3 regions of the Pseudomonas sp. KH_046_1 genome follow, and region 3 is predicted to be linked to each of the others. Evidence: predicted binding sites of a transcription regulator. Region 3 holds the regulator's gene; each other region holds the start of a gene.
The links. The regulator FliA, encoded in region 3, starts transcription of late flagellar genes. The targets are predictions, from matches to a motif close to CTAAAGTTTNNNNNNNNNNNGCCGNTAA.

Region 1: motA (flagellar motor stator protein MotA) is a predicted target of FliA. The motif match lies at 2,115-2,142, and genes of this name have one in related genera.
Region 2: AC3IT9_RS03900 (methyl-accepting chemotaxis protein) is a predicted target of FliA. The motif match lies at 1,943-1,970, and genes of this name have one in related genera.

What each region holds. Positions count from the first base shown of each region.
Region 1 covers NZ_CM174481.1:584,615-587,892, reverse strand. The annotation lists gene motB (flagellar motor protein MotB) at 144-1,190, opposite strand; gene motA (flagellar motor stator protein MotA) at 1,194-2,045, opposite strand; gene AC3IT9_RS02565 (HDOD domain-containing protein) at 2,213-3,278, shown strand, end outside.
Region 2 covers NZ_CM174481.1:875,415-878,692, forward strand. The annotation lists gene nadC (carboxylating nicotinate-nucleotide diphosphorylase) at 1-225, opposite strand, end outside; gene ampD (1,6-anhydro-N-acetylmuramyl-L-alanine amidase AmpD) at 478-1,038, shown strand; gene ampE (regulatory signaling modulator protein AmpE) at 1,035-1,871, shown strand; gene AC3IT9_RS03900 (methyl-accepting chemotaxis protein) at 2,062-3,278, shown strand, end outside.
Region 3 covers NZ_CM174481.1:1,709,085-1,712,362, forward strand. The annotation lists gene flhF (flagellar biosynthesis GTPase FlhF) at 1-226, shown strand, start outside; gene fleN (flagellar synthesis regulator FleN) at 343-1,173, shown strand; gene fliA (RNA polymerase sigma factor FliA) at 1,170-1,910, shown strand; gene AC3IT9_RS07750 (chemotaxis response regulator CheY) at 2,079-2,450, shown strand; gene AC3IT9_RS07755 (protein phosphatase CheZ) at 2,472-3,260, shown strand.

The sequences.
Region 1 (3,278 bases), 1.1 Mb from region 3:
AAAACCCGGTTTACGGCTCTCAGACCCGTCCTACACAATTCTCGGACCAAACCTCATTCCTTGAGTTTTCTCGCAATGCAGCGGATCTGAATTCATTCTTACAAGCACAAAAAAGCCGACATCGCTGTCGGCTTTCTTGTGGGTCAGTGCTTGGGCGGTTCAGCCGGTTTGGCTGGCTCACCCGGTTTCGGCGTCGGGTCGTCGAACAGATTCAGACGCTCACGCAGTTCATGAGCCGGCAGCGGTTCCTTGTCAGCCGGCAACGCATTCGGGTCGACCGGTGCAGCCGGTGCGGCTCCCGGAGCAGCCGAACCTTGCGGCGCATCAGTAGCAGGCTCTGCGCCTTGCGAACCCTCGATCGCACGCTGGGCTTTCTTCGTCAGCACCACGATGTCGATACGGCGGTTAACCGGGTTGAACGGATGCTCGCGATCGAACAGGGCCGACGAGGCATAGCCGACCACACGCGCCACCTGTGCATCCGGATAGCTGCCCGCCACCAGCGCCCGCCGAGCGGCGTTGGCACGGTTGGCCGAAAGCTCCCAGTTACCGAAATCACCGGTGCCGGTGTATGGCTTGGCATCGGTGTGGCCGCTGATGCTGATCTTGTTCGGCACCGCCTTGATGGTGTCGGCCATGGCCAGCAGGATGTCTTCGAAATATGGCTTCAAGCGGGCAGAGCCTGAGTCGAACATCGGGCGGTTTTCCGCGTCCATGATCTGGATACGCAGGCCGTCCGGGGTGATTTCGAACAGGATCTGGTCCTTGAACTTCTGTAGTTGCGGGTTCTCTTCGACCTTGTTCTGCAGCTCTTGCAGCAACAGCTCGAGGCGTTCTTTTTCGACCTGCTCGGCCATGCCTTCGACCTGGTCGGTATCGATGGTGACCTTGTCCGGTTGTGGCTGGGACTTCACCTCGGGGTTGAGGGTGTTTTCCGGCGCCAGGGTTGGCGTGCCGCCCAGATCGATGATGTAGGGCGTACCGCTTTCGGAAAAGCCGATCGGGTCCTTGAAGTAACCGGCGATGGCAATCTTCTGTTCCGGCGTGGCGGTGGACAGCAGCCACAACACCAGGAAGAACGCCATCATCGCCGTGGCGAAGTCGGCGAAGGCGATTTTCCATGCGCCCCCGTGGTGCCCGCCAGCAATGCGCTTAACGCGCTTGATAATAATCGGCTGATTATTTTCCATGACTTAGCGACCGCGAACCGCTTGTTCCAGCTCGGCGAAGCTTGGACGGTGCGCCGGGTACAGGACCTTGCGCCCGAACTCCACGGCCAGCGATGGCGGCATGCCGGACGCCGAAGCCACCAGCGAGGCCTTGATGGCTTCGTAGACGTTCAGTTCTTCCTTGGCATCGTGGGCCAGGGAATGGGCCAGCGGGCCGAAGAAGCCGTAGGCGGCGAGAATACCGAAGAAGGTACCCACCAGTGCCGCACCCACGTGCAGGCCGATGGACTTCTGATCGCCCTCACCCAGCGAAGCCATGGTCACCACGATCCCCAGTACCGCCGCGACAATACCGAAACCGGGCATGGCGTCGGCAATGCCGTTGACCGCATGGGATGGGTGTTCCAGGTCTTCCTTGAGGCTGAACAGTTCCATGTCGAACAAGCCTTCCAGCTCGTGCGGGGCCATGTTGCCGGAGGACATGATTCGCAGGTAATCGCAGATGAACGCGGTCATGCGTTCGTCCTTGAGAACGGTCGGGTACTTGGCGAAGATCGGGCTCGCGGCAGCATCCTCGATGTCGCCTTCGATGGCCATCATGCCTTCGCGGCGGCTCTTGTTGAGGATCTCGTAGATCAGGCCCAGCACTTCCAGATAGAAGCCGTGGTTGAAACGCGATCCGAACATGCTCAGGGACTTCTTGAGCACGTGCATCGTCATGTAGCCGGGGTTGGCCTGCAAAAATGCGCCGAGGGCGGCACCGCCGATGATCATGACCTCGAAAGGCTGGATCAGGGCGGCAATCTTGCCATGGGAAAGCACGTATCCGCCGAGCACGCTCGCGAATACGACGATGATGCCGATAATTTTAGCCATAGGTTAGGAGAGCACTTACTGAGTCGGGTTCAAGGTCATATTCGGAAGTTAAAAAATCTCTTCTTCTCCTTATCGGCAAAACTGCGCCAGACTATAGCCAGTTCAGGCGAAAAACTGATTTGACCCCATCCGGGCACAGGTAATGTTGACAATGATCGCCTCCCACCATGGTTAACGAAACGAACGTTCCAACCCCGAAACCGACCACTCTCGAAGGCTGGGTCAAGCTTCTCGATGGCGTACGCCTGCCGGTTCCGCAAGCCAGCCACGACCGTGTCTGCAAGGCCATCGGCGACAATCGCAGCTCGCTGCGCGACATCGCTGACTTGATGCAAGGCAGTCCGGCCCTGGCCTTGAGCGTGATTCGCGAAGCCAACCGGCATACCCATGGCAGCATGACCGAGCCTGCGGAAAACCTTGAGATTGCGATCAACCGTCTCGGCTTGAAGCGCACTGAAGAACTGCTCGCGCGCCTGCCCGCCGAACCCCGGTCCGAGATTCCCAAAGCCCTGCGTCAGTTGCAGATGATCAGCCAGCACGCCACGCAACAGGCCAACGGCTTTTTTGCCAGTCGCCTGGCGCGCCTGTGGCAGGACATCCACTGGGGCAGCCTGCTGTTTCTTTCGCCCCTGTGGCCGCTGGCGCTGACCCATCCAGAACTGCTCGAAGACTGGGAACTGCGGGTCATCCATAAAGGTGAGTCGGCACGCAAAGTCGAACAACAACTGTTTGGTGTGCGCCTGCTGGACATCGGCCAGGCATTGGTGGAGATCTGGCGCTTGCCGATCTGGGTGCAGCAGGGCTATCGACTGTTGCTCACTGAACAGCGCGAACTGGTGAAAGTCCTGCGTATCGCCCGAGACAGCGAGCATCCACTGCGCCAGCAGAACCGTCTCGATGACGATCCGACCCTGCGCCGCTGGCTCAATCAACCGGCCAATACGGTGCTACTGGCCAACGGGCTGGCGCTGTCGGCGCAACATGCCTGGGACGGCCCGCACAGTGAGCGCTGGCAGTACCTGACCAGCCTTTACCTGCAAATGCCGATGGACGAGCTGCAGCAACAACTGCACCAGCAGGCCGCCAACAGCGCACGCCAACACGCCATGCCCGACCTCTGGCACCCCGCCGAATCGCTAATCTGGCCGTGGGGCATGAACCGTGTCCACGCAGGCTTGTTGCCGGCGGCGGCACCCACCGCCGAAGACTTGGCGAAGTGGCGCAAGCAATGCG
Region 2 (3,278 bases), 830 kb from region 3:
CTGCCAGTGCACCGCCACCCGTGGGTCCAGTTGCCTAAACACGGTATCCACCCAGGCGGTGCCGCTGATGACGGCCGCGTCACGGGTAATGATGGTCGCTTTGGCCAGGCGTTCGGCCGGTATCAACTGCGCGGTGATGTCGCCGCTGCCGATGTCTTCACGCAACGCACGGCGCACGTTGGCTTCGATTTCGGCGGTCAGATCGGCGAGACGTAGATTCGGCATAACGGACTCCACAAACAAAGTGGCTCGATTATAGGGCCATGGCACGGACCAACCCAAGGCATCAGAGCGTTACGTTGGTGCTGGCGCCTGCATTTGGTCGAATCCCTGCCGTTGTCGGCGTTGACCGTCGATTCTGAACAAACGCCTGTTTGAGATCGGCAACCTCCAGCGCCTCAAACATGGCAAGGGATCGCGCCCCGGGGGATTATCGCGGCATACTGTGCCAACACAGTCGCCGCTGAAGGAATATGTATGCAGTTGGACCCCGCGAGCGGTTGGATACAGGGTGTGCATGTCTGCCCCTCACCCAACTTCAATGCGCGCCCCGCAGGCGAAATTTCCCTGCTGGTGATTCACAACATCAGTCTGCCGCCGGCGCAGTTCGCCACCGGCAAGGTGCAGGAATTTTTCCAGAATCGTCTGGATGTCACCGAACACCCCTATTTTGAAGGGGTCGCGGATTTGCGGGTGTCGGCGCACTTTCTGATCGAGCGTGACGGTACCGTCACCCAGTTTGTTTCATGTCTTGAGCGTGCGTGGCATGCGGGTGTCTCGAGCTTCGAGGGGCGGGAAACCTGTAACGATTTTTCCGTGGGCATCGAGCTCGAAGGCACGGATGATCTGCCGTTCACCGATGCGCAGTACAGCGCATTGACAGCCCTGACCCGCCAGTTGCAGCAGGCGTTCACGGCGATCACTACAGAGCGCATCTGCGGGCACAGCGACATTGCTCCGGGGCGCAAAACCGATCCAGGGCCGGCGTTCGACTGGGCACGCTATCGTGCCGCCCTGGCACAAGAGGAAGGACGATGAGTTTTCTGGTGTTGCTGTTGGCGGTGTGGATCGAGAAGTTCTCGGCCTTGCGTCATCGGGTTCAGCGAGACAGCGGCTGGATACACGAGCTGAACAAGCTTGAGGCCAGCCCGCGATTTTCTGGCCGGCCATGGCTGGTGTTGTCGGTAATGGTCTTGTTGCCAGTGGCGTTGCTGGGTTTGCTGCTGCTGGTCATCGAACCGGTGGCCTACGGGTTGCTGGCGTTGCCGATCCATTTGCTGGTGGTGATCTACAGCCTGGGGCGCGGTGATCTGCTGGGCGATCTCGGGCCGTTCCGCGATGCCTGGCGTCGGGAGGACCTGCAGGCCGCGGCCCATGTCGCCCAGCGCGATCTGGATATCTGCGCAGACAGTGGCGAGCAGCTGCTGGAACAGGTCGAAGGACATTTGTTGTGGGAGGCCTACCAGAGCTTTTTCGCGGTGATTTTCTGGTACTTCCTGTTGGGTCCCGTCGCGGCGCTGAGTTATCGGTTGCTGGCGCTGGCCGAAGAACACGGGAAAAACCCGGCGGTGGTCGAGCGCGCCGGGCAACTGCGTCACGCCTTCGACTGGTTGCCGGTGCGTCTGCTGGCGGCGAGCCTGGCGTTGGTCGGCAATTTTGTCGCGGTCAGTCGGGTCATGCTGCATGAGCTGCTGAACTGGAACATCAGCGCCGCTCAATTGATCGTGAAAGTCGGGCTGGTGGCCGGTGAAATTCCGGCGCCGGTGACCGGTGTGGAAGGTATCAACAATCTGGACCGCATCTGGGCGCTGCTGCTGCGTGCCGCGGTGCTCTGGTATGCCGGTTTTGCGTTGTGGACGGTCCTGCATTAACGCTGCATTCAGAGCAAGCTCCTTAGCCACAGGGCGATCACTAGTGCGAAGTGCTTCGCCCTGTCGTTAACCTTAAGTTACAAAACCTTCTGCCGATTTAAGTTATACAGAGATAGCGCTGAATAGTGGCTATCTGCCGCCTGTCTGCGCCTGCCAATAAAAAAAATAAGAAATCGAAGGGAGACATCCAGTGAAGAGCTTGCTCTATCCCGCTGTCGCACTAATGAACCGCCTGAGCTTCGGCATGAAGTTCAGCCTGATCAGCGTACTGTTCCTGGTGCCGATGCTGGTGACCAACTTCTATCTGGTGCGTGACTCCTACCGCGAATTCCAGGGCACGCGCATCGAACTGCAAAGTCTCGACCTGTTGGGCAGCAGCCTGGCGTTGCGGCGCGATCTGGAAACCCTGAACAATCTGGTGCAGATCAATGTCAGCCTCGGCCAATCCGGCAAGGCCGGCAATGTCGAATCGAAGATCAGCGCCCTTGAGCAGAATATTCTGACTCGCCTGCAAGGGCTGACGGCGATGACCAGCGACCCGGAGCAGGTCGCGGTGTTTGATGGCAAACGCGATGAAATGATCGCCGCGTTCAAGGCCCAGCAAACGGAAAACTCCCTGCAAAGCAAAAGTGCCTTGATCGGCAAGCTGGTGGGCAGCGCACAGATTTTCAGCCAGCTCATCACCAGCCAGTCCGGCCTCAGTCGCGACAACCAGAGCGACATGCGTCAGTTGAGCGAGCTCGTCACCCTCGTCACGCCACGGGTCACCCAGATCCTGGGCGAAGGTCGGGCAATGGGGTCTTATTCGTTGGGGCAGGGGTTCATCAACTCGGCTTCGAGTACCCGTTTCGATGAATTGCTGGCACAGATTGAAAAGCTCCAGGCCGAGTATGGCCTGAAGTTGCAGGATGCCTTGGGTTCCAGCAAAGCCGCACGCGATAACCTGGCCGCTCAGGCCGATAGCAGCCGGGCATCCTTGAAGAAAGCCAGCGAGCTGTTCGAAGAACAAGTGGTCATGGCCGATACCCTCGATGCGCCGTGGCAGGGCTTTTACGATCAAGTCAGCGTCCTGATGGACCAGACTTACCAACTCAACGAAGCGACCCTGAAGTATCTGGGCCCGCAGTTGCAGCAACGCCTGGAACAGAACCGTACACACATGGTCTTGCAGGCCGTGGCGCTGTCAGTCGTGTTTGTGTTGATCTTTTATCTCTACGGCGCGTTCTACGCTTCGACCCGCACCACGCTCAAGCGCCTGGGGGCGGTGATGGACAAGGTGGCGGCCGGCGACATGACCGTGACCTTCAGCGCCCACAGCCGCGATGAGCTAGGGGAGTTGGGCGAGGTGTTCAACGGCACTGTGAAAAAGATCCATGACCTGATCGAGCGAGTGGGGCAGACCGTCAG
Region 3 (3,278 bases):
TGAAACGGCTAGTCTGGGTGAGGTGTTGAGCCTTGCCATCAGTCATGAGTTGCCGGTGGCCTACCTGACCGATGGCCCGCGGATCCCGGATGATTTGCATCTGCCGCGTCGTCACCAGTTGGTCAGTCGCGCCGTGAGCGTGCAAATGCAGGAAGAACCCAGCGAAGAAGCCATGGCTGACATGTTCGCTGACATCTACCACAGCCCGACCAAGCAGGTTGGCTGAGGTAAAAATGAACAGTTTTTGTACCTACATCGATGGTCTGCCATGCATTGTTCCGTTTGTGAACGCGCAGCCAGTAATGTGGCCTCCGTCTATGCAAGACAAGGTAAAGAAATAACATGGGCAGCATGCATCCCGTACAGGTGATCGCGGTGACCGGCGGCAAAGGTGGCGTCGGGAAAACTAATGTGTCAGTGAACTTGTCCCTGGCTCTGGCTGAGCTTGGCCGGCGCGTCATGCTGTTGGACGCCGACCTGGGACTGGCGAACGTCGACGTTCTGCTGGGCCTGACACCCAAACGTACCCTGGCCGACGTGATCGAAGGCCGCTGCGAACTGCGCGATGTACTGTTGCAGGGACCCGGTGGCATCCGTATCGTTCCGGCCGCATCCGGCACTCAGAGCATGGTGCATCTGAGTCCCGCGCAACACGCCGGCCTGATCCAGGCCTTCAGCGATATCGGCGACAACCTCGACGTATTGGTGATCGATACCGCGGCGGGCATTGGTGACTCGGTAGTCAGTTTCGTTCGCGCAGCCCAGGAAGTGCTGCTGGTGGTGTGCGACGAGCCGACCTCGATCACTGACGCCTACGCATTGATCAAACTGCTTAACCGTGACTACGGCATGAACCGCTTCCGGGTCCTGGCCAACATGGCCCAGAGCCCGCAGGAAGGGCGCAACCTGTTCGCCAAGTTGACCAAGGTCACGGATCGCTTCCTCGACGTCGCCCTGCAATACGTCGGCGCGGTGCCCTACGACGAAAGTGTGCGCAAGGCCGTGCAGAAGCAGCGCGCCGTCTACGAGGCGTTCCCGCGTTCCAAGTGCTCGCTGGCATTCAAGGCCATCGCACAGAAGGTCGATACCTGGCCGCTGCCTGCCAACCCGCGCGGGCACCTGGAGTTTTTCGTCGAGCGGCTCGTGCAGCAGACAGCAGGACCGGTTCTATGACAGCAAGCGGTTACAACCTCTACAAAAAATCGGCGCGTGATGCGCAGTACGAGCTGATCGAGCGTTACGCGCCGCTGGTTAAACGCATTGCCTACCACTTGTTGGCGCGCCTGCCGGCCAGTGTCCAGGTCGAAGACCTGATCCAGGCCGGGATGATCGGCCTGCTTGAAGTGTCGACCAAATATGACGCCAGCAAAGGCGCCAGTTTCGAGACGTACGCGGGCATTCGAATCCGCGGCGCCATGCTCGATGAAGTGCGCAAGGGGGACTGGGCGCCACGTTCGGTTCACCGCAATACACGCATGGTCAGCGACGCCATTCGCTCGATTGAAGCGAAAACCGGCCGTGACGCTAAAGATCACGAAGTTGCGGCCGAACTCCAATTGAGTCTCGACGATTACTACGGGATTTTGAACGACACCCTGGGCAGCCGGCTGTTCAGTTTCGACGATCTGTTGCAGGACGGCGAACACGAAGGGCTGCACGAGGATGGCGCGAGTGCTCATATCGAACCGTCACGCGACCTGGAAGATGAACGCTTCCAGGCTGCGCTGGCGGATGCGATTGCCAATTTGCCGGAGCGTGAGCGACTGGTGTTGGCGCTGTACTACGACGAAGAGTTGAACCTCAAGGAAATCGGTGAGGTCCTGGGGGTCAGCGAATCTCGGGTCAGCCAGTTACACAGCCAGTGCGCGGCCCGTTTGCGGGGGCGTTTGGGGGAGTGGCGAGCGCGCTGAAGGCAGTGTGGGGGACACTGCGAACGAGGCCGGTGTGGTGTTGAACTGCGCCGGTCGCGATCTGTTGTGCTCCAGACAGTCATCGAGTGCTTTGCCGGATTGATTGAAATGGCGCGTCCAGGTGCTGGGCGCGTTTAAGACTGCTTGGAGGTCGAATTGGACAAGAACATGAAAATCCTCATCGTTGATGACTTCTCAACGATGCGGCGGATCATCAAGAACCTGCTGCGTGACCTTGGGTTCACCAACACCGTCGAGGCCGACGATGGCACAACCGCCATTCCGGTGCTCAACAGCGGAAGCATCGACTTTCTGGTAACGGACTGGAACATGCCTGGCATGACCGGTATCGATCTGCTGCGCCACGTGCGTGCCGATGAAAAGCTCAAGCACTTGCCGGTGCTGATGGTGACCGCTGAAGCCAAGCGCGAGCAGATCATCGAAGCGGCCCAGGCCGGTGTTAACGGCTATGTGGTCAAACCCTTCACGGCCCAGGCGTTGAAAGAAAAAATCGAGAAGATTTTCGAACGCATCGGTTGATGAGTGCGCCACGGGGGAGCTATGGGCAATAACGAAACTTCATTGGGCGACTTTGAGTCGACCCTGAAAAAACACGCCGTCGAATTGGTCGCCAGCCTTGAAAAAGGCAAGTTCGGCGACGCGGTGCAATTGATCCATGAGCTCAACCAGACCCGTGACCGCGGCCTGTATCAGGAAGTGGGCAAGCTCACTCGCGAACTGCATAGCGCGATCGTCAATTTCCAGATTGACCCGCACATGCCGCAAGCCGAAGAAGTGTCGCAGATCACCGACGCCACCGAGCGTCTGGGCTATGTCGTGAAGCTGACCGAGGCAGCGGCCAACCGCACCATGGATCTGGTGGAAAGTGCCACGCCGCTGGTCAATGGCCTGGCGGATGAAGCCAAGGTCTTGAGCGCGGACTGGGGACGGTTCATGCGTCGTGAGGTCGGCGCTGAAGAGTTCCGCGAACTGGCCCGGCGGGTCGACGGATTCCTGGTGCGCAGCGGCACGGACAATCGCGCGGTGTCGGGCAACCTCAACGACATCCTGCTCGCCCAGGATTACCAGGACCTCACAGGCCAGGTGATCAAGCGTGTGACCCAGTTGGTCACCGAAGTTGAAAGCAACCTGCTCAAGCTCGTGCTGATGGCCAGTCAGGTGGACCGCTTTGCGGGCATCGAGCATGACCGCGAAGCGATGCTTGCAGAAAAAGATCCACAAAAACATCTCTCTCAGGGTGAAGGTCCGCAGATTCATGCCGATAAAAGAGAAGACGTTGTGTCCGGTCAGGACGATGTGGACGATTTGTTATCCAGCCTGGGATTTTAGAGTTTTAGAATTTTAGGT